DNA from 3 places in the Azospirillum sp. ST 5-10 genome. Region 2 is predicted to be linked to each of the others. Evidence: predicted binding sites of a transcription regulator. Region 2 holds the regulator's gene; each other region holds the start of a gene.
The links. Region 2 encodes LexA, which represses DNA repair genes until DNA is damaged. Its sites were predicted from a motif close to ATGTTCTANTTTGGTTC; they were not measured.
Positions count from the first base shown of each region.

Region 1: the regulator LexA is predicted to act here: its motif matches at 3,589-3,605, upstream of ACSBPG_RS11205 (Y-family DNA polymerase).
Region 3: the regulator LexA is predicted to act here: its motif matches at 3,683-3,699, upstream of ACSBPG_RS29560 (PA0069 family radical SAM protein).

Region 1 covers NZ_JBPJSP010000007.1:207,805-214,975, reverse strand. Annotated here, with positions in the region: gene ACSBPG_RS11230 (prolyl oligopeptidase family serine peptidase) at 1-866, opposite strand, end outside; gene ACSBPG_RS11225 (TAXI family TRAP transporter solute-binding subunit) at 893-2,095, opposite strand; gene ACSBPG_RS11220 (HupE/UreJ family protein) at 2,180-2,734, opposite strand; gene ACSBPG_RS11215 (DUF29 family protein) at 2,725-2,985, opposite strand; gene ACSBPG_RS11210 (hypothetical protein) at 3,069-3,494, opposite strand; gene ACSBPG_RS11205 (Y-family DNA polymerase) at 3,633-5,156, shown strand; gene ACSBPG_RS11200 (error-prone DNA polymerase) at 5,293-7,171, shown strand, end outside.
Region 2 covers NZ_JBPJSP010000023.1:14,176-21,346, forward strand. Annotated here, with positions in the region: gene ACSBPG_RS22095 (ComEC/Rec2 family competence protein) at 1-1,551, shown strand, start outside; gene lexA (transcriptional repressor LexA) at 1,585-2,334, opposite strand; gene ACSBPG_RS22105 (molybdopterin molybdotransferase MoeA) at 2,472-3,722, opposite strand; gene moaC (cyclic pyranopterin monophosphate synthase MoaC) at 3,701-4,186, opposite strand; partial or broken gene ACSBPG_RS22115 (GNAT family N-acetyltransferase) at 4,271-4,663, opposite strand; gene trpC (indole-3-glycerol phosphate synthase TrpC) at 4,680-5,477, opposite strand; gene trpD (anthranilate phosphoribosyltransferase) at 5,474-6,526, opposite strand; gene ACSBPG_RS22130 (anthranilate synthase component II) at 6,523-7,113, opposite strand.
Region 3 covers NZ_JBPJSP010000043.1:29,963-37,133, forward strand. Annotated here, with positions in the region: gene ACSBPG_RS29550 (sodium:solute symporter family protein) at 1-1,520, opposite strand, end outside; gene ACSBPG_RS29555 (DUF4212 domain-containing protein) at 1,537-1,818, opposite strand; gene ACSBPG_RS29560 (PA0069 family radical SAM protein) at 2,576-3,655, opposite strand; gene leuA (2-isopropylmalate synthase) at 3,817-5,478, opposite strand; gene ACSBPG_RS29570 (LrgB family protein) at 5,910-6,629, opposite strand; gene ACSBPG_RS29575 (CidA/LrgA family protein) at 6,626-6,976, opposite strand; gene ACSBPG_RS29580 (dienelactone hydrolase family protein) at 7,125-7,171, opposite strand, start outside.

The DNA.
Region 1 (7,171 bases), on a different contig from region 2:
AACACCCACAGGGGGTGGGCGAACTCGGCCGCCATCGGCAGCACGGCCCGGCTGTGCCCGCCGTCCCAGACGTACAGATTCCACCAGCCGGTCCGGTCCGACACGTACACCAGGCGTCCGTCGGGCAGCCAGACCGGCTGCGCCACCGCTTCGCCGGCTCCCCCGGCCACCGCCGCCGGCCGGCCCGGCGCGCCGTCCGCGTCGAGTTCCGCCACCCACAGGGTGGTGCCGTCCCACGGCATGTTCGGATGGTCCCAGGAGAGATAGGCGAGCCGCCGTCCGTCCGGCGAGAGGCGCGGGCTGGCGTAGAAATCGGCGCCCGCCGCCAGCACCGTGCCGCCGTCGCTGATCCCGTCCAGGGGCACGGCGACCAGGGTGGTCTCCGGTTCGCCGTGCCCCTCCTCCGGGTGGCGTTCGCGCACCGCGATCAGGCGGCGGCGCGCCGCATCGTGGAGGGGGTCGGCGAAGCGGTCGCGGCCGGCCCGGGTCAGCGGCACCGGCTCGCCGCCATCGGGAGCGCCATCGGGGCCGCCGCCGTCGAGGCGGACGAGGTGCAGCGCCTGGTCGGCGCCGGAGCAGAAGACCAGCGCCGGACGTCCGTCGAGGTCGTCGAGATACAGGGCGTCGCCGCCGCCGTATTCGTTGGCGCGGCCGCGGACGTCCCAGCCGGAGCCCAGCAGGTCGGCCGCGGTGCCGTCGGCGGCGCGGCGCACCGGCACCGTGCGCCCGCCCTCGGCCGGCCGGCCCTCCAGCCAGAACACGGCGTCGCCGCGCCGCCACGGGTCGCGCAGGCCGAGTCCGCCCTCGGCCAGGCTGCGGGCGGTCACGGGCGATTCCCAGGTGCCGTAGGGGGCGGTCCGGGTCATGGCGGGTCTCCCTCGGTCGGGACGGATCAGTCGGCGCCGGTGCCCGGCGCCGCGGCGGGGTCGGCCGTCCCGGGAGCGGCGGCGTCGGGAGCCGCCTTGGCATCGGCGGCGGCCGGGTCGGCGGCGGCCGGGGCGGGGCTGGCCGGCGGTTTCGGCTCGGCCTCGTTGGCGGCGTTGCCGACCAGGCCGACCTCGCGGTAGTAGCGCTCGGCCCCGGGATGCAGCGGGATGGAGACGTTGGCGACGGCGCTCACCGGGTCGAGGCTGCTGCCCTTGGGGTGACCCTCGGCGATCAGGCGCCGCGTGCTCGCGTGCCACAGCGCCTTGGTGACGCCGTGGATCACCTCCTCCGGGCGGTCGGCGCGGACGATGAACTCGGCGCCGACGCTGAGCAGCGGCGTCGCCGGAACGTCGGGATAGGTCCCGGCCGGGACGACGGTGTCGATGAAGAAGCGCTGGTGCGCCTTCAGGCGCTGGGCCTCCGGACCGTCGATGGGCAGCAGGCGCACCGGCACCCGCGACGCCACGTCGCTGACCGCCGCGACGGGAAAGCCGCCGACGATGAAGAAGGCGTCGAGGTCGCGCCGCGCCAGCCGGTCGGCGGCGGTGCCGGGCTTGAGGTAGCGGGGCTGCAGGTCGCTCTCGCCCAGCCCGTACGCGCCGAGCACGACGCGTGCGTCCACCAGCGTCCCCGACCCCTCCTCGCCGACCGAGACGACCTTGCCGCGGAGATCGGCGACGCTGCGGATGTCGCCGTCGCCGCGCACGACGATGTGCACCGATTCGGTGTAGAGGGTGCCGATGCTGCGCAGGGAGTCGAAGGGCGGCTTGCCGTCGTAGATGCCGCTGCCGGTGTACGCCCAGAACACCACGTCGGCCTGGGCCAGCGCCGCCTCCGCGCCGCCGCTGCGCAGCAGCTCGATGTTCTCCACCGACCCCGAGGTGGCCTGGGCGACGGCGATCAGGCCGGGCACCCCGCAGCTGCCGCCGCGATCGCACGGCCGCGAGCCCGGCGGGTTGGAGATGGCGTTGGCGATCAGTCCGCCGATCGGGAAATAGGTGCCGCCGGTGGTGCCGGTGGCGATGCGGAAGAAGCGCAGCTCCTGCGCCGCCGCCCCCTGGCCGAGCGCCGCGCACACGGCGAGGCCACCCCCGCCGGCCAGCACCCGGCGGCGGGTGAAGCGGACGCCGAGGGCGGAGCGGGGGACGTGGGCGTTGGCGCGCGGCACGGCGGTCCTTCCTCGTCTGACCAGACCCGGTGGAATCCGCGACACAAGATACCAGCTCCGTGCCTTTTTCAAGGCAACCCGGCCCTAAAGCACGCCCGCGAGGTCGAGAACCCCCACCACCGCGACGGCCGCGCCACACATCTGCACGGCGCGCGCCGACGCCGCCTGCAGCAGCAGCGCCACCAGCCCCACCCCGGCGGCGGTCAGCAGCAGCACCGCCGCGGCGAACCCCGCCCACGCCACCGGCGGCCCGGCCTGGACGTAGCCGTGGAAGACGGCCGCCGCCGCGGCCACCAGCACCGTCACCGCCAGGGGTGCCCGCAGGCCGAAGGCCACCAGCGCCCCCACCACCACCAGCGATCCCGCCAGCCCCTGCCCGGCGTAGGGCAGCGTCAGGCCGGCCTGCGCCGCCAGCCCGGCGGCCAGCGCCGCCACCAGCGCCGCCGCCGGCATCTGCCAGACCGCGGCGCCGCCGTTCTGCCCGGCCCACAGGCCGACGGCGAGGAAGCCCAGGAGGTGGGCCAGCACGACGATGGGGCCGACGAAACCGGCGCCGAAGGCGGTGCCGGTCAGCACCGTGCGGGCCTCCGCCGGTGCCGCCGCCAGCAGCAGGGCGGCGAGGACGAGGCTCAGGCGCATGGGATGGCGTGCGGGACGGCGACGGTGCGGGCGCCATCGAAAGCCTCGTCGAGCAGCGCGCCGAGGGTCAGCGGACACGCGGCAGGAACGGCGAGCAGGGCGTCGCGTCCCAAATCCTCGATCTCCTCGGCCAGGTGATCCAGGTCGAGGTCGTTGGGACGCCCGCGCCGCGCCGCCAGCCCGCGCAGCACCGCCGCTTGGTGCTGCGACCAGGCGAACACGTCCTCGTCGTGGGTCGGGCGGTGCTCCATGCGACGCTCCTGGGTCCATCCTCCCCGGCCTCCGGCGGCCATGGGGCTGAGCGGACTTTAGGGAAACGCCGGAACAGTGTCACCTACCGCCGCAGCGGGTCGCGGGTCAGGCTGTCGAGCTGGTGCTGGCGCATCATCAGGTCGCGCTCCTGGGCGGGATCGAGCCGGCCGAGCGCCCGGTCGAGCCGCAGCCGGTCGAGCGCCGGCTGATCGAGGTCGCGCTTGAACGAATCGGTGGCGCCGCGGATGTCGGGCGGCATCGGCGACGGCGTCACCGTCGGGCCGGCGATGCGGGGCGGCGGCGGCGGGGTGGAGCTGCCGCGGCGCACCGGCGGCGCCTCGCCCCCCGGCGCCTTCGCCGGGGGCGGCGGCGCCTCCGGGGCGGCGGCCGGGGGCGGCTGGTCGCCGATCCGCCCGCCCGGCGTGTAGGTCTGGAATTCGGCGGCACGGGGCGCCCCGCCGGCGGTCAATCCGGCCAGCAGGACCGCGAACAGCGTGAATGTCCTCATGCCTTCCATATCGGCATCCCGGCCGCCGCCGGCAAGCCCGCCCTGCGGCCCAGGCAACGCTGGGGACTCCACCCGGAGCGATCTTGGCCCTATGATGTTCCTGTTATGTTCTGACTGCTCGCAGGAAAGGAGGACGGCATGGCGCGGCGCATCCTGTCGCTCTGGCTGCCCCGGCTCGCCACCGACGCGTGGCGGCGCCGGCAGGGGAATCCAGCGGCCCGGCCGGCCGCCGCGGTCCTGGTGGAGCGCGGGCGGCGGCTCGTCGCCGCGGTGGACCGGCTGGCCGAGGAGGCCGGCGTGCGCCCCGGCGCCACCCTGGCCGACGCCCGCGCGCTGGAGCCGGGGCTGGCCGTCTTCGACGCCGATCCCGAGGGCGACGCCCGCCGGCTCGACCGGCTGGCGGACTGGGCGCTGCGCTACACCCCCTGGACGCGGCCGGACGGCGGCGACGGGCTGCTGCTCGACGTCACCGGCTGCGCCCATCTGCTGGGCGGCGAGTCGCCGCTGCTGCGCGACCTGACCGACCGGCTGGCCGCCGCCGGCTTCGAGTCGCGCGCCGCCATCGCCGACACCGCGGCGGCGGCGTGGGCGGTCGCCCGATTCGCCGGATCGCCGCGCCGCGCCGTGCCGCCCGGCGGCCAGCGCGCGGTCCTCGACCCGCTGCCGGTGGCGGCGCTGCGGCTGCCGCCGGCGGCGGCCGAGGGGCTGGCGGCGGTCGGGCTGCGGCGCATCGGCGACCTGCACCCGGTGCCGCGCGCCACCCTGGCCGCCCGCTTCGGGCCGGAGGTCGGCCGCCGCCTCGACCAGGCCCTGGGCCGGCTCGACGAACCGCTGTCGCCGCACCGGCCGGTGCCGCGCCACGCCGCGCGCCTCGCCTTCGCCGAGCCGATCGCCACGCCCGAGGCCATCGCCGCCGCCGTGCGCCGGCTGCTCGAGCGCCTGTGCGCCGGGCTGGAGCGGACCCAGGAGGGGGCGCGCCGGCTGGAGCTGGCGGCGTACCGGATCGACCGCCGGCTCGACGACCCGGTGCAGGGCGTCGCCATCGGCACCGGCCGGCCGCGGCGCGACCCGGCGGGGCTGCTGCGCCTGTTCGCCGAGCGGCTGGAGCGCATCGCCCCCGGCCCCGGCATCGAGGCGATGACCTTGGCCGCCGACGAGACCGGTCCGCTGGGCGCGGCGCAGGTGGGATTCGACGGAGGATTCGGCGGGGACGGCGACGCGGCCCCGCTGGGGGAGCTGGTGGACCGCCTGGGCAACCGGCTCGGGCCGGCCTCGGTGCTGCGGCTGGTGCCGCGCCAGAGCTGGCTGCCGGAGCGGACGGTGGCGGGAGCGCCGGCGCTGGAGGCCGCGGCGGACGCGGCGTCCTGGCCGGCCGACCGGGTGCGGCCGGTGCGCCTGCTCGCCCCGCCGGAGGCGGTGGAGGCGATCGCGCCGATCCCCGACGACCCGCCGGTGCTGTTCCGCTGGCGCGGCGCCGTGCACCGCGTGCGCCGCGCCGACGGGCCGGAGCGCATCGAGGCCGAATGGTGGCGCACGGAGGGCGAGCCGCGCGACTACTACCGGGTCGAGGACACCGACGGGCGCCGCTTCTGGCTGTTCCGCCAGGGCCTCTACCGGCCGGGCGTCAAGGCCGCCTGGTTCCTGCACGGGTTCTTCGGATGAGAGGCGGATCGATGGCAGGCGGCGTGGTCGCATCGTCCCCCCACCCAACCCTCCCCCACTGCGCGGGGGAGGGCCCGTTCCTCCCCCCGCGAAGTGGGGGGAGGTCAGGAGGGGGGACCGACACGGGAGCGCCCCCATGACCCGCTACGCCGAGCTCCAGGTCACCACCAACTTCACCTTCCTGGAGGGCGCCTCCCACGCCGACGAGCTGGTGCGGACCGCCGCGGCGCTGGGGCACGCGGCGCTCGCGGTGACCGACCGCAACACGCTCTCCGGGGTGGTGCGCGCCCACGTCGCCGCCGGCCTGCACGGGCTGCCGCTGGTGATCGGCTGCCGGCTCGACCTGACCGACGCCGGCAGCCTGCTCGCCTACCCCACCGACCGCGCCGCCTACGCCCGGCTGTCGCGCCTCCTCACCCTCGGCAAGCGGCGCGCCCCGAAGGGCGCCTGCTTCCTCGGCCGCGACGACGTGCTGGAGCACGCCGCCGGCATGCTGTTCCTCGCCGTCCCGCCCGAGGGCCGCAAGGACGCCGGCTTCGCCGCCGAGCTGCGGCGCTGGCGCGGCGAGCTCGGCCGCAGCCTGTACCTCGCCGCCAGCCACCGCTACCGCGGCGACGACACCAAGCGGCTGGCCTGGCTGGCCGAGCTGGCGGCCGGGCTGCGCGTGCCGCTGGTGGCGACCAACGACGTGCTCTACCACGGGCCGGGCCGGCGGGCCCTGGCCGACGTGCTGACCTGCATCCGCAGCCACACCACCATCGACGCGGCGGGCTGGCGCCTCGCCGCCAACGCCGAACGGCACCTCAAGCCGGCGGTGGAGATGGCGCGCCTGTTCCGCGACCACCCCGACGCCGTGGCGCGCACCCTGGAGATCGCCGCGGCCTGCCGCTTCTCCCTCGGAGAGCTGCGCTACGAGTACCCCGACGAGGTCGCCGGCGACGGCCGCACGCCCCAGGAGAGCCTGGTCGCCCTGACCTGGGAGGGGGCCGCCGGGCGCTATCCCGACGGCGTCCCCGATCCCGTGCGGGCGACCCTGGAGCGCGAGCTGGCGCTGATCGGCCAGCTCGGCTACGCCCCTTATTTCCTCACCGTGCACGACATCGTCCGCTACGCCCGCGGCCAGGGCATCCTCTGCCAGGGGCGCGGCAGTGCCGCCAACTCCGCCGTCTGCTACTGCCTCGGCATCACCGAGATCGACCCCACCACCACCGACCTGCTGTTCGAGCGCTTCGTCTCGGCCGCCCGCAACGAGCCGCCGGACATCGACGTCGACTTCGAGCACGAGCGGCGCGAGGAGGTCATCCAGTACATCTACGCGAAGTACGGGCGCGAGCGCGCCGGGCTGGCCGCCACCGTCATCCACTACCGCACCCGCGTCGCCATCCGCGAGGTGGGGACGGCCATGGGGCTGTCCGCCGACACGGTGGGACGGCTCGCCGGCGGCGTCTGGGGCTGGAGCAGCGAGGGCATCAGCGAGGAGCGGGCGCGCGAGAGCGGGGTCGACCCCGGCGACCCGCGGCTGGCCCGCACCCTGGAGCTGGCGCGCGAGCTGATCGGCTTCCCCCGCCACCTGTCCCAGCACGTCGGCGGCTTCGTCATCACCCGCGGCCTGCTGAGCGAGCTGTGCCCCGTCATGAACGCCGCCATGGCGGAGCGCACCACCATCGAGTGGGACAAGGACGACATCGACGCGCTCGGCATCCTCAAGGTCGACGTGCTGGCGCTCGGCATGCTGACCTGCGTGCGCAAGGCGTTCGACCTGATCGACCGGCACTACGGCCGCCGCTGGACCATGGACACCCTCCCCAAGGAGGACCCGCGGGTCTACGAGATGCTGTGCCGGGCCGACAGCCTGGGCGTCTTCCAGGTCGAGAGCCGGGCGCAGATGTCGATGCTGCCGCGCCTCAAGCCCAGGACCTTCTACGACCTCGTCATCGAGGTGGCCATCGTCCGCCCCGGGCCGATCCAGGGCGACATGGTGCACCCCTACCTGCGCCGCCGGCGCGGGCAGGAGC
Region 2 (7,171 bases):
GACTTCCGCCGTCACGCCTTCTTCGAGGGGATCGGCGGCGTCGGCTACGCCGTCGCCGCGCCGACGCTGCTCGCGGCGCCGCCGCCCGGCGGCTGGCCGGCGGTGCGGGTGGCGTTCGAGGCGGCGCGCGACGCCGTCGCCGCCCGCGTCGCCGCCGTCCTCGGCGGGCCGGAGGCGGGGATCACCACCGCGCTCCTGAACGGCGAGCCGGCCGGCATTCCCGAACCGGCGCTGCAGGCCATGCGCGACAGCGGCCTCGCCCATCTGCTGTCGATCTCCGGTTTGCACATCGGCCTGGTGGCGGGGCTGGTGTTCTTCGCCGTGCGGGCGCTGCTGGCGCTGGCCGAGCCGCTGGCGCTGCGCTGGCCGATCAAGAAGATCGCCGCCGCCGCCGGGCTCGCCGCGGCCGTCGCCTACACCCTGATGGTCGGGGCGCCGGTGCCGACCCTGCGCTCGGTGCTGATGACCGGGCTGATCCTGGCCGCGGTGATGCTGGACCGCGACCCCTTCAGCATGCGCCTGGTCGCCTTCGCCGCCGCGGTCGTGCTGCTGGTCCTGCCCGACAGCCTGCTGGGGCCGAGCTTCCAGATGTCCTTCGCCGCCGTGGTGGCGCTGATCGCCACCTACGAGCTGGCGGCGCCGGCCCTGCGGCGCTGGCGCAGCGGCCAGGGCTGGGCCGGCCGGGCGGTCCTCTACCTGGGAGGGGTGGCGCTGACCAGCGTCGTCGCCTCGGCGGCGACCACGCCGTTCGCCCTCTTCCATTTCCAGACCATCGCCTTCTACGGCGTGCTGGCCAACATGCTGGCGGTGCCGGTGACCTCCTTCTGGGTCATGCCGGCGGGGCTGTTCGCCTATCTGCTGATGCCGCTGGGCCTGGAGGAGCCGGCGCTGGCCGCCATGGGCTGGGGCGTGTCGGCGATCCTGTGGACGGCCGAGACGGTGAGCGCCCTGCCGGGCGCGACCGCGCCGGTCCCCGCCATGCCGCTGTGGGGCCTGTCGGCGGTCACGCTGGGCGGGCTGTGGCTGACCCTGTGGCGGCGGCCGTGGCGGGTCCTCGGCGTCGCCGGCCTGGCGCTCGGCCTCGTCTCGCCGGCCCTGGCCGGGCGGCCGGACGTGCTGGTGGCGGGGGAGGGCGACCTGGTCGCCGTGCGCGCCGCCGACGGCACCCTGTCCTTCTCCTCGGCACGCGGCCAGCGCTTCGTCGCCGAGGTCTGGCTGCGCCGCGACGGGGCACGGGCGCGCGGCGCCCCCTGGCCGGCGGCCGGGCGGAGCGCCGACGGCCGGCTCGCCTGCGACGCCCTGGGCTGCCTCTACCGGGCCGGCGGGCGGACGGTGGCGCTGGCGCGGGCGCCGGAGGCGCTGGCGGAGGACTGCGCGGCGGCGGACGCCGTCGTCAGCGCCGAGGCGGCGGGCCGCTGCGCGGCCGCCGCGGTGATCGACCGCTGGCACCGCTGGCGGCGCGGCGGCCACGCGCTCTACCTCTCGCCCGACGGCGTGCGGGTGGAGGACGTGCGCAGCGGGCGCGGCGAGCGGCCGTGGACCGGGCGTTAAGCCGGTCGGGCGACTCTGCTCGGACCCGTCCCGTCAGTACTTGCGGATCAGCCCGACGAGGCGGCCCTGGACGCGCACGCGGTCGGCGCCGAAGATGCGCGTCTCGTACGACGCGTTGGCCGGCTCCAGGGCCACGGTGTTGCCCTTGCGGCGCAGGCGCTTCAGGGTGGCCTCGTGGTTGTCCACCAGGGCGACGACGATGGTGCCGTTGTCGGCGGTGTCGCAGCGCTGGATCACCACCGTGTCGCCGTCGAGGATGCCGGCCTCCACCATGGAATCGCCGGCCACCTCGAGGGCGTAGTGCTCGCCCGGGTTCAGCATGGTGGCGGGTATGTCGACCACCCCGGCGCCGTCGCGCAGCGCCTCGATCGGCGTGCCGGCGGCGATCCGGCCGTAGAGGGGGAGCTGCACCGTCTCGGCGGCGGCCACCACCTCGCGCCCCGGCATGGCGCCGGAGAAGTCGCCGCGGATCACGTTGGGCTGGAAGCGCGGGCGCGGCGTCCGGGCCGGCGCGGCGGGCGCCGCCGCAGCCACCGGCTCGGGCTGGATGCCGCGCGGCGGCTCCATGCCGTCGGGCAGGCGCAGCACCTCCAGCGCCCGGGCGCGGTGGGGCAGGCGGCGGATGAAGCCGCGCTCCTCCAGGCCGGTGATCAGGCGGTGGATGCCCGACTTGGACTTCAGCCCCAACGCGTCCTTCATCTCGTCGAAGGAGGGCGACACCCCGCCCTGGCCGAGCCGTTCGTGGATGAAGAGCAGAAGTTCCTGCTGCTTGCGCGTGAGCATGAGTCCCTCCCGGACGCCGGCCGAAACGATCGGAACAAAAGAAAAACGGTTGGGTTTGTTCTAGTTTGGTTCCGCTCCGGCGTCAAGCCTGGAAACGTTGTCTCGGCTGAAAAGATACGCGCCGAGTCGCCCCGCGGTCAAAGCTCCAGAACGCCGCCGCCGAGCCGCAGGAAGGCGACGTGCGCCCCCGTCTCCGCCGGCGGTGCGTGGGGCGGCCGGACGATCAGCGCGTCGGCCTGCGCCATCCGCGACGTCATGGCGGAATCCTGACGCGCGAAGGGCGTGGCGACCGCCGTGCCGTCGTCGCGCCACGTCACGGCGGCGCGCACGTAGTCGGCGCGCTCGTCGCTCGCCGGCAGCCGGCCGTCGAGGCGGGCGACGCCGCGGCGGCCGTCGTCGGCCGGCAGCCCCTGGAAGGCGCGCAGCAGGGGTTTGAGGAAGAGGACGGCGGCGACCGTGCCCGACGCCGGGTTGCCGGGCAGGCCGAGCAGACGGCGCCCGCCGGCGCGGCCGAACAGGACGCCCTTGGCCGGACGCATGGCGACGCCGCGCACCACCGGCTCGCCGCCGTCGAGCAGACGCCGGACCACGTCGTGGTCGCCTTCGGAGGCGCCGCCCGCGGTGACCAGCAGATCGGCCCCCTCGGCCGCGGCCGCCCGCTCGGCGAGGGCCTCGTCGCGGTCCGGCGCGATGCCGAGGTTGTGGGCGACGCCCCCCTGGCTCTCGATCAGGGCGCACAGGCCGAAGGCGTTGGAGCTGACGATCTGGCTCGGGCCCAGGGGCTCGCCGGGCAGGCGGATCTCGTCGCCGGTGGCCAGCACGGCGACCCGGGGGCGGCGGTGCACCACCAGCCACGGCACGTTGGCGCCGGCGGCCAGCGCCACGTCGCGGCTGGTCAGGCGGCGCCCGGCCGGCAGGACCGGGCTGCCGGCGGTGAAGTCGAGGCCGGGCGGGCGGACGAACCGCCCGGCGGCCACCGCGCGGCCGACGCGCACCGTCCCGTCGCCGGCCGTGCAGTCCTCCTGCATGACGACGGCGTCGGCTCCGGCGGGCAGCGGCGCCCCGGTGAAGATCCGCACCGCCTCTCCCGGGCCGACCGCGCCGGCGAAGGCGTGGCCGGCGGAGGCCTCGCCGATGCGGCGCAGGACCATGGGGGCTTCGGCCCCGGCGCCGGCCACGTCGGCGGCGCGCACCGCCCAGCCGTCCATCATGGAGGCGGCGAAGGGCGGCTGGGTCAGGCGGGCGACCACCGGCTCGGCCAGCACGCGGCCGAGCGCCGCCGTCAGCGGCACGGTCTCGGCCGGCAGCGGCGGGCAGGCCGCCAGCATGCGGGCGAGCGCCTCCTCGACGGTCGGCAGGGCCGCGGTCACGGCGCGGCGGCGCCCCACTCGCCGCTCTTGCCGCCGGCCTTGTGGACGAGGCGGACCTCGGTGATGGTCATGCCGCGGTCGACCGCCTTGCACATGTCGTAGACCGTCAGCGCCGCCACCGAGACGGCGGTCAGCGCCTCCATCTCGACGCCGGTCTGCCCCTTGAGCTTGCAGGTCGCCTCGATGTCGACGGCGTTGCGCGCGGGGTCGACCGTCAGCTCGACCTTGACCGAGGTCAGCATCAGCGGGTGGCACAGCGGGATCAGGTCGGGCGTGCGCTTGGCCCCCATGATGCCGGCGAGGCGGGCCACCGACAGCACGTCGCCCTTCTTGACGCCGCCCTCGACGATCAGCGCGACGGTTTCCGGCCGCATCAGCACGCTGCCGCGCGCCGTCGCGGTGCGTTCGGTCTCCGCCTTGTCGGAGACGTCCACCATCACCGCGCGGCCTTCGGCGTCGAAATGGGTGAAGCCGCCGCTCATCTCGTTCTCCCCGGTTCGGAAGGTCTTTTCCATGAACAGGCTGGCGGGCGCCGGCGGATAGTCGGCGAACGGCCCGCGTTCCCGGAACCCCGCTTTGCGGTAGAGCGCCAGCGCCTCCGGCTGCCGGATGCCGGTCTCGAGGCGGAGGGCGCCCAGCCCTTCGGCACGGGCCTGCGCCTCCAGCCGCGCCAGCAGGCGGCGGCCCACGCCGCGGCCGCGGACGTCGGGGCGCACGTACATGCGCTTGATCTCCGCGTAGCCGTCCGCCCTGTCGACGCGCAGCGCACCGCACCCCACCGCCTCTCCGTCCCGGCGCGCCAGGAAGAAGCGGATCTCCGGTGCCGCCAGCGCCGCCGGGTCGAGGAGGAAATTCTCCTCGGCCGGGTAGAGGGCGTTGAGATAGCGGTCGAGTTCGCCGATGAGCCCTGCGGCCTCCGCGGCGAGCGGGCTCTCGGCGGTGACGGCGATGTCCGGCACGGGGCCGCTCCGATGCTCAGGCCGCGCGCGCCAGCAAGGCGCGGGTGGCGGCGGCGACGTCGTCGTGGCGCATCAGCGACTCGCCGACGAGGAAGCAGCGCGCCCCCGCGGCGGCCATGCGCGCCAGGTCGGCCGGCCCGTGGAGGCCGCTTTCGGCGACCAGGGTGCGGTCGGCGGGAACGTGCGGCGCCAGCTCTTCCGTCGTCTTAAGATCGACCGCTAACGTCTTGAGATTGCGGTTGTTGACCCCGAACAGCTCGGCGTCGAGCGCGAGCGCGCGGTCGAGCTCCGGACGGTCGTGGACCTCGACCAGCACGTCCATCCCCCAGCCATGCGCCGCCGCCGCCAGGTCGGCGGCGAGGGCGTCGTCGAGGGCCGCCATGATCAGCAGGATGCAGTCGGCGCCGAGCGCCCGTGCCTCCGCCACCTGGTAGGGGTCGATCATGAAGTCCTTGCGCAGCGCCGGCAGGTCGACGGCGCCGCGGGCCGCCACCAGGTACTCGTCGCGGCCGTGGAAATAGGGCTCGTCGGTCAGCACCGACAGGCAGGTGGCGCCGCCCAGCGCGTAGGCGCGGGCCAGCGCCGGCGGGTCGAAGTCGGGCCGGATGACACCCTTGGAGGGACTGGCCTTCTTGATCTCGGCGATCAGGCCGTAGCGCCCCTCGGCGACGGCGCGCCGCAACGCCGCGGCGAAGCCGCGCGGCGGCGGCGCGGCGCGGGCGGCCTTCTCCACGTCGGCCAGGGGGCGGGCGAACTTGCGCGCGGTCACCAGCGCCCGCTTGGCGTCGCAGATTCGGGTGAGGACGTCGCTCATGCCGGCACCGTTTCGTTGGTGATGGTGACGAGGCGGCGCAGCACGTCGCGGGCGCCGCCGCCGTCGATGGCGTGGCGGGCGAGGTCGACCCCGCCGCGCAGGTCCGCCGCCTTGCCGGCCACCACCAGCGCGGCGGCGGCGTTCAGGAGGACGATGTCGCGGTAGGGGCCGTGCGCCCCGTCCAGCAGCGCCCGGATCGCCGCCGCGTTGGTCTCGGCGTCGCCGCCCTTCAGCGCCTCGGGCGAGGCGACGAACAGACCGGCATCCTGCGGCTCGACGTCGAACACGCTGACGACGCCGTCGCGAAGCTGGGCGACCCGCGTCGGCCCGGTGGTGGTGATCTCGTCGAGCCCGTCGGCGCCGTGCACCACCCAGGCGGCCTCCGATCCCAGGCGCTTGAGCACCTGGGCGAGCGGCTCCACCCATTCCGGCGCATAGACGCCGAGGAGCTGGCGCTTGGCGCCGGCCGGGTTGGAGAGCGGGCCCAGCAGGTTGAAGATGGTGCGGGTGCCCAGCTCGACCCGGGTCGGGCCGACGTTGCGCATCGCCAGGTGGTGGCGGGGCGCCATCAGGAAGCCGATGCCGGTCTCCCACAGCGCCTTCTTCACCAGCGCCATGTCGCAGTCGAGGTTGACGCCGAGGGCCGCCAGCACGTCGGCCGCGCCCGACTTTGAGGACATGGCGCGGTTGCCGTGCTTGGCCACCGGCACGCCGCAGGCCGCCGCCACCAGCGCCGCGGCGGTGGAGATGTTGTAGGTGCCGGCGCCGTCGCCGCCGGTGCCGCAGGTGTCGATGGTGCCCGCCGGCGCCTCGACGGGGACCGCCTTGGCGCGCATCACCCGGGCCGCCCCGGTGATCTCGTCGACGCTCTCGCCGCGCACCCGCAGCGCCATCAGGAAGCCGCCCATCTGCGACGGCGTGGCGTTGCCCGACATGATGATGTCGAAGGCGCGGCCGGCGTCCGCCTCGTCCAGGCGCTGCCCGGCCGCGACCCGGGCGAGGATGGCCTTCATGGCGGTGAGGTCGCCGGAGGCGGCGGGCTGGCTCATGCGACGGTCTCCAGCGGGCGCGTGATGGTCAGGAAGTTCTTGAGGATGGCGTGGCCGTGCTCGCTCTCGATGCTCTCCGGGTGGAACTGGACGCCGTGGATCGGCAGCTCCTTGTGCATCAGCGCCATGATCAGGCCGTCGGCGGTCTCGCCGGTGACGCGCAGGCACTCCGGCAGGCTGCCGCGCTCGACGATCAGCGAATGGTAGCGGGTGGCCCGGAACGGCGAGGGCAGGCCGGCCAGCACGCCGCGGCCGTCGTGGTGGATGGCGTCGACCTTGCCGTGCATCGGCACCGGCGCCCGCACCACGTTGCCGCCGAACGCCTGGCCGATCGCCTGGTGGCCCAGGCAGACGCCGAGCAGCGGCATCCGCGTCCGCTCGGCGGCGGCGATCAGCGGCAGGCAGATGCCGGCCTTGTCGGGGTCGCACGGCCCGGGGGAGAGGACGATGCCGTCCGGCTTCATGGCCATCGCCTCGGCCACCGAGAGCGCGTCGTTGCGGCGCACCACAACCTCGGCCCCCAGCTCGCCCAGGTAATGGACGAGGTTGTAGGTGAAGCTGTCGTAGTTGTCGATCAGGAGCAGCATGGCAGCGGTCCGCCGTTCCGGCCTCGTTCACGGGGGGCTACCCTAACCGGCCGGTGGG
Region 3 (7,171 bases), on a different contig from region 2:
AAGCCGATGATCATGCCGGCGATGGCGCCCTCGCGGGTGACCGTCTTCGAGAAGATGCCCATCAGGATCGCCGGGAACAGCGAGGCGGCGGCCAGGCCGAAGGCGAAGGCCACGACCTGGGCGACGAAGGCGGGCGGGTTGTAGCCGAGATAGCCGGCGATGAGGATGGCGACCGCGGCGGCGATGCGGCCGGCCATCAGCTCGTTCTTCTCCGACATGTCGGGGGTGAGCGTGCTCTTCAGCAGGTCGTGCGAGATGGCGGCGGAGATGACGAGCAGCAGGCCGGCGGCGGTGGAGAGCGCCGCGGCGATGCCGCCGGCCGCCACCAGCGCGATGACCCAGTTCGGCAGCCGGGCGATCTCGGGGTTGGCGAGCACCATGATGTCGCCGTTGACCGTCAGCTCGTTGCCCTTCCAGCCGTAGGCGGCGGCCTTCTCGGCGAAGGCGGCGTTCTTGTCGTTGTAGTACTGGACGCGGCCGTCGCCGTTCTTGTCCTCGAACTTCAGGAGGCCGGTCGGCTCCCAGCGCTTGAACCATTCCGGACGGTTCTCGTAGGCGAGGTTGCCTTCGGGCGACCCGATCTCGCCGGTCTGGATGGTGGCCGTCAGGTTGTAGCGGGCCATCGCCCCCACCGCCGGGGCCACCGTGTAGAGGATGGCGATGAAGACCAGCGCCCAGCCCGTCGAGGAACGGGCGTCGCGCACCTTCGGCACCGTGAAGAAGCGGACGATCACGTGCGGCAGGCCGGCCGTGCCGACCATCAGCGCGAGCGTGATGGCGAAGATGTCGATGGTGCTCTTGTTGCCCTCGGTGTACTCGGCGAAGCCGAGATCGGTCACCACCTGGTTCAGGCGGTCCAGCATGTAGCCGCCCGAGGTCAGCTCGGAGCCCATGGCGATCTGCGGCAGGGGGTTGCCGGTGAGCTGGAAGGCGATGAAGACCGCCGGCACCGTGTAGGCGGCGATCAGCACGAGGTACTGGGCCACCTGGGTGTAGGTGATGCCCTTCATGCCGCCCAGCACCGCGTAGACGAACACCACCGCCATGCCGACGATCAGGCCGGTGGCGATGTCCACCTCGAGGAAGCGGGAGAAGACGATGCCGACGCCGCGCATCTGGCCGGCGACGTAGGTGAAGGAGATGAAGATCAGGCAGACCACCGCGACGAGGCGGGCCGTCTTCGAGTAGTAGCGGTCGCCGATGAATTCCGGCACCGTGAACTTGCCATACTTGCGCAGGTACGGGGCCAGCAGCATGGCGAGCAGCACGTAGCCGCCGGTCCACCCCATCAGGTAGACCGAGCCGCCGTAGCCGAGGAAGGCGATGAGGCCGGCCATCGAGATGAACGAGGCGGCGCTCATCCAGTCGGCGGCGGTGGCCATGCCGTTGGCCACGGGGTGCACGCCCTTGCCGGCGACGTAGAACTCGCCGGTGGTGGAAGCCTTGGCCCAGATGGCGATCACGATGTAGAGCGCGAAGCTGGCGCCGACGACGAGATAGGTCAGTGTCTTCAGATCCATGGTCTGGCGTCCCCGGTCAGTCTTCGTGCACGCCGTGTTCCCGGTCGATCTTGTTCATGCGGGACGCATAGAAGAAGATCAGAACGATGAACACGTAGATCGACCCCTGCTGGGCGAACCAGAAGCCCAGCTGGAAGCCGCCGATGCGGATGGTGTTGAGGGCGTCCGCGAAGAGAATGCCGGCGGCGTACGACACCAGGAACCAGACGACGAGGCAGCCGAGGATCAGCCGCAGCGACTTCTGCCAATAGGCGGTTGCGGAGTTGGTTTTCTCCACAGTTTGATTGTGGTCATTCATGGAGTGTCCTCCCACGACGCGATGTTTGTCGTTTCACGTCCGCGAGCCCGCGGTGGGTGACGGCCCGCGGATGTCCCCCAGGGCGTGAGCCCCTGCACGAGACAACCAGATACAGGAAATTCTCCCATCCGTCGAGACAAACGCGAGGTGCTCACGGTATTGGCATGAACTTGTCGCCGGGGTGTGCTCCCGACGATCGGTCCCGGGGAAATCCTTGGCATCCGAGCAGTGCGGTCAGGGGGGGGCGAGCGCTTCCAATATATCACCGGTGAGGTGCAGAAGCGGTGGCGCCGAAGTGAAACGTGGCCGAGGCCTGGAGAATCCCTATTCCAAATATAGAGGACAGGGATTTTCCGATTCTGCAGAAAACCGTGGAGATGTACGGCTCATGGTTGCATGTGATCGATGGTCCGGGCGTTCACAAGAAGGTTCCACTCGAGCCACCTCTTTGGGTGGGTTTCCTTCTGTTGTCCGGCACGACGCGCGAGGTCGTGCGCTCCTACCGGCAATGAAAGAGAACTCGTCTGTCTGATGACCGTCCGAAACTGTGAACGTCGATATGATGTTCTTCTTGGCGGAGCGATCCGGCTGAAATATCATGGAATTACATGGGAATTTCTCCGGACTCTCTGGGATTCCGCGGCGCGCGGAGGGACATGGAGCGGATTTTGTGCCGTTTAAAGAATATTTCACTTGCGAATCATTGATGGCCCCCTGCGTCGGCGCATCCGTCGGACGGGGCGTCCTGCCGGGGCTCTCACAGCAGGGAGAGCTGGTCCCCCGCGGCGGGGGGCACCCGGAACTGGCTGGTGTCCAGGCCGCCCCAGCGCTCGCCCAGGCCGAGGCGGCGACGGGCCAGGGCGAAGCGGCGCGCCAGCATCGCCGCGTAGGCGCCGCCGCCGGTCATCCGGACGCCGAATCCGGTCTGATAGAGGGCGCCGCCGCGGCAGTCGCGAATCAGGCCGAGGACGCGATCGGCGCGGTCGGGCACATGCTCGCGCAGCCAGGCCTCGAACAGCGCCGCCAGTTCGCCCGGCAGGCGGATCAGGATGGTGTTGGCGCCCCGTGCCCCGGCCGCCGCCGCGGCCTCGAGGATCGCCTCCATCTCGTGGTCGGTGAGCCCCGGGACCACCGGGGAAACCAGGACGGCGACCGGCACCCCGGCGTCGGCGAGGCGGCGGATGGTGTCGAGGCGGCGGCCCGGCGTCGCCGCCCGCGGTTCCATCCGTCGGGCGAGGTCGCGGTCCAGGGTCGTGACCGACACGCAGACGTGAACCAGGGTGCGGGCGGCCATGCCGGCGAGCAGGTCGAGGTCGCGCAGGATGAGCGCCGACTTGGTGACGATGCCGACGGGATGGCGGTGGGCCTCCAGCACCTCCAGCACGCGGCGGGTCAGGCCGAGCCCCCGCTCGACCGGCTGGTAGGGATCGGTGTTGGCGCCCAGCGCGATGGTGGTCGGCCGGTAGCCCCTGGCCCGCAGCTCCCGCGCCAGCAGTTCGGGGGCGTTCGGCTTGTGGAAGAGGCGCGTCTCGAAGTCGAGCCCGGGCGACAGGCCGAGATAGGCGTGGCTGGGGCGGGCGAAGCAATAGATGCAGCCGTGCTCGCAGCCGCGGTAGGGGTTGACCGACCGATCGAAGGGGACGTCGGGCGAGTCGTTGCGCGCCAGGATCGTCCGGCTCGTGTCGACGCTCAGCGTCGTGCGCAGCGGCGGCAGGTCGTCGTCGGATGCCGAGCCCCAGCCGTCATCGACGGCGGTCCGCGTCGTCCGCTCGTAGCGGCCGTCGGGGTTGCCGACGGCGCCGCGCCCCTTATGCACCCGATCCGGCACCTCGTCCATCATGGGACGAGCGTGACATCACGATAGGAACAAGACAAGAACAAAAGAGCGCCGCGGGAACTGCGCCCCGCCGCGGGCGGGCTCCGGCAGGAGGCCCCGTCCCTCCCCCACGATGGACGTGGGGGAGGGGGGAGCGAACCCGCTCTGGCGGCGCGGCACCGTCAGCGGGTCGCCCGATTGGCTGCGCTGACCAGGGCGCGCAGCGAAGCGGTGACGATGTCCGGGTCGACGCCGACACCGAACAGGGTGCGGCCGTCGCCGGTGCGGACCTCCACATAGGCCGCGGCCTGGGAGTCCTCGCCGGTGGTGACGGCGTGCTCGCGGTAGTCGACCACGTGCAGGTCGATGCCGACGTCGCGGCGCAGGCTGTCGAGGAACGCGTCGATGGGGCCGGTGCCCTTGCCGCGGATGGTCAGCGGCTTGCCCTCGCGCGTCAGCACCGAGGTCAGGGTGCGCGGGCCCGAGCCCGGGCCGCGCGGCTCCGTCGCGTGTTCGACCAGCGACAGCGGACGGTCGTTCTCCAGATACTCCGCCTTGAAGGCCTCCCAGATGCGGGCGGGCGTCAGCTCCTTGCCGGTTTCGTCGGCGATCGCCTGGACGGTCTTGGAGAACTCGATCTGCAGGCGGCGCGGGATCTGCAGGCCGTACTCGGTCTCCAGCACGTAGGCCACGCCGCCCTTGCCGGACTGGCTGTTGATGCGGATGACCGCCTCGTAGCTGCGGCCGATGTCCTGCGGGTCGATCGGCAAGTACGGCACCTCCCACTGGCCGGAGTTGGACCTGGCCAGCGCCTTCAGGCCCTTGTTGATGGCGTCCTGGTGGGAGCCGGAGAAGGCGGTGAACACCAGCTCGCCGGCATAGGGGTGGCGCGGGTGGACGGGCAGCTGCGTGCAGTGCTCCGCCACCCGGCGCACGGCGTCGATGTCCTCGATGGCCAGGCCGGGATCGACGCCCTGGGTGAACAGGTTGAGCGCCAAGGTCACCACGTCGACGTTGCCCGTGCGCTCGCCGTTGCCGAACAGCGTGCCCTCGACCCGGTCGGCGCCGGCCAGCATGCCCAGCTCGGCGGCGGCGACGCCGGTGCCGCGGTCGTTGTGGGGGTGCAGGCTGATGATGAAGCGCTCGCGGTCCTTGATGGTGCGGCAGAACCACTCGATCTGGTCGGCGTGCACGTTGGGCGTGGACATCTCCACCGTCGCCGGCAGGTTGAGGATCATCCGCCGCTGCGGCGTCGGCTGCCACACCTCGGCGACCGCCTCGCAGATCTCGACGGCGAACTCCAGCTCGGTTCCGGTGAAGCTCTCCGGCGAGTACTGCAGGACCACCTCGGTCTCCGGGCACTCCGCGGCCATCTGCTTGATCAGCCGGGCGCCGGCCACGGCGATGTCGACGATCCCCCGGCGGTCGAGGCCGAAGACGACGCGGCGCTGCAGCTCCGAGGTGGAATTGTAGAGGTGGACGATGGCCCGCTTGGCGCCCCTGATGCCCTCGAAGGTGCGGCGGATCAGCTCCTCGCGCGCCTGGGTCAGCACCTGGATGGTGACGTCGTCGGGCAGGCGACCGCTCTCGATCAGATCGCGGCAGAAGTCGAAGTCGGTCTGCGAGGCGGCGGGAAAGCCCACCTCGATCTCCTTGAAGCCCATCTTGACCAGCAGGTCGAACATCGCCCACTTGCGGTCCGGCCCCATCGGCTCGATCAGCGCCTGGTTGCCGTCGCGCAGGTCGACCGAGCACCAGGTCGGCGCCTTGTCGAGGACGCGGTTCGGCCACTGCCGGTCGGCCAGGGCCACCGGACGGAAGGGGGTGTACTTCCCGGCCGGCATGCGCCGGGTGGCGGCTGCGGTGCCGGCAGAGGTGCCGGCGGCGTCGGGGATGGTGACGTGGTTCATGGCGCTGCTCCTGTGGCCCCTCGCGGGTGTCGCCGGGGGGCGTGTCGTGTCGGGTTCGCGTGGCGAGGAACCGGCGCGGGTCACGGCCGCCGAGCTGCCGGACGGGCTCGGCGGCCGCCGGTAAGTCGCAGCGTGCGCAAGGTTCCGGTGGGCCGGGGGACCGGGCGTCGACGGTGAGCGCTCATGGGAAAGGGTGGCTTCGACCAGTTGGGACGAGGAGAACGCGAAAGGCCCGGACGCTGTCAGAGCGCCGGGTCGGTAAGTCGAAGCGCGTTCGTGCGGTCGAAGGTTCGCATGGCGGGTAATCTGCGGTCGGCCGGCGCGCCTGTCAAGCCGCGATGCGGGCGCCTTCCGTCATGGCGGCTTCACGCCAGCAGCCGGTACAGCAGCGGCAGCAACACCGCCGTGGCCAGCCCGTTCAGGCCCATGGCGAGGCCGGAGAAGGCGCCGGCCGTCTCGTCGACCTGCAGGGCGCGCGCCGTGCCGACGCCGTGCGCCGCCAGCCCCATGGCGAAGCCGCGGGCGCGGTAGTCGCCGACCCGCATGCGGTTGAGCACCCAGGTGCCGAGGGTGGCGCCGACGATTCCCGTCAGAATCACCAGGACGGCGGTCAGCGAGGGCAGCCCGCCGAGCCGCTCGGCGACGCCCATGGCGATCGGCGTGGTGGCCGACTTCGGCGCCAGCGACAGGATCGTCTGGCGGGTGGCGCCCAGCGCCCACGACAGCGCGACGGCCGAGCCGGCGGCCGTCAGCGAGCCGACGAGCAGCGCCACCACCAGCGCCGGGGCGGAGCGCCGCACCTCCGTCCACTGGTTGTAGAGCGGCACGGCCAGGGCGACCGTCGCCGGACCGAGCAGGAAATGGACGAACTGGGCGCCGTCGAAATAGGCGCGGTAGTCGATCCCGGTCGCCCACAGGACGCCGACCAGCACGAGCACGGCGACCAGCACCGGGTTGACCACCGGCAGGCGGCGGCAGCGCTCGTGCGCCCACAGGCCGATCTGGTAGGCCACCAGGGTCGCCGTCAGCCCGGCGAGCGGGCTCGCCGCCAGATAGACCCAGAGCTCGTGCAGCCGCCCGTTCATCGCCCGCCCTCCAGCCGGCGCAGCAGCGCCGCCATCAGCCGGGCGGTCACGGCGATCGCCAGGACGGTGCTGCCGACCACCGCGACGACGATGGGCAGCGCCTCCGCAGCCAGCCGGTCGAGATGGACGATGATGCCGGTGCCGGCCGGTACGAACAGCAGCGACAGGTGCCGCAGCAGCCCGCCGGCGACGTCGCGCAGCCCGTCCGGCACGCGGCCGCGCGCCACCAGGCCGGCGAACAGCAGGACCATGCCCAGCACCGGACCCGGCACCGGCAGCCCGGCGGCCAGGGCGATCAGCTCGCCGGCCAGTTGGCAGAGCAACAACAGGGTGACGAATCGCAGCATGCCCGGTCTCCCGTGATGGCAGAGGCCCCCACCATGCCGGAGGGGGCGCGGCGGGGTGAGCGGCGAAATCGTCCCGGCGTCGCTTGGCCGCGGGCCGTCCGGCGCCGCGAACGCCGCCCGTCCCCCTCCCGGGGCCGGAGGCCGCCGGTCAGGCCAGGGTGCGCAGCAGCCAGTCGCGCACCTCGCGGCACACCG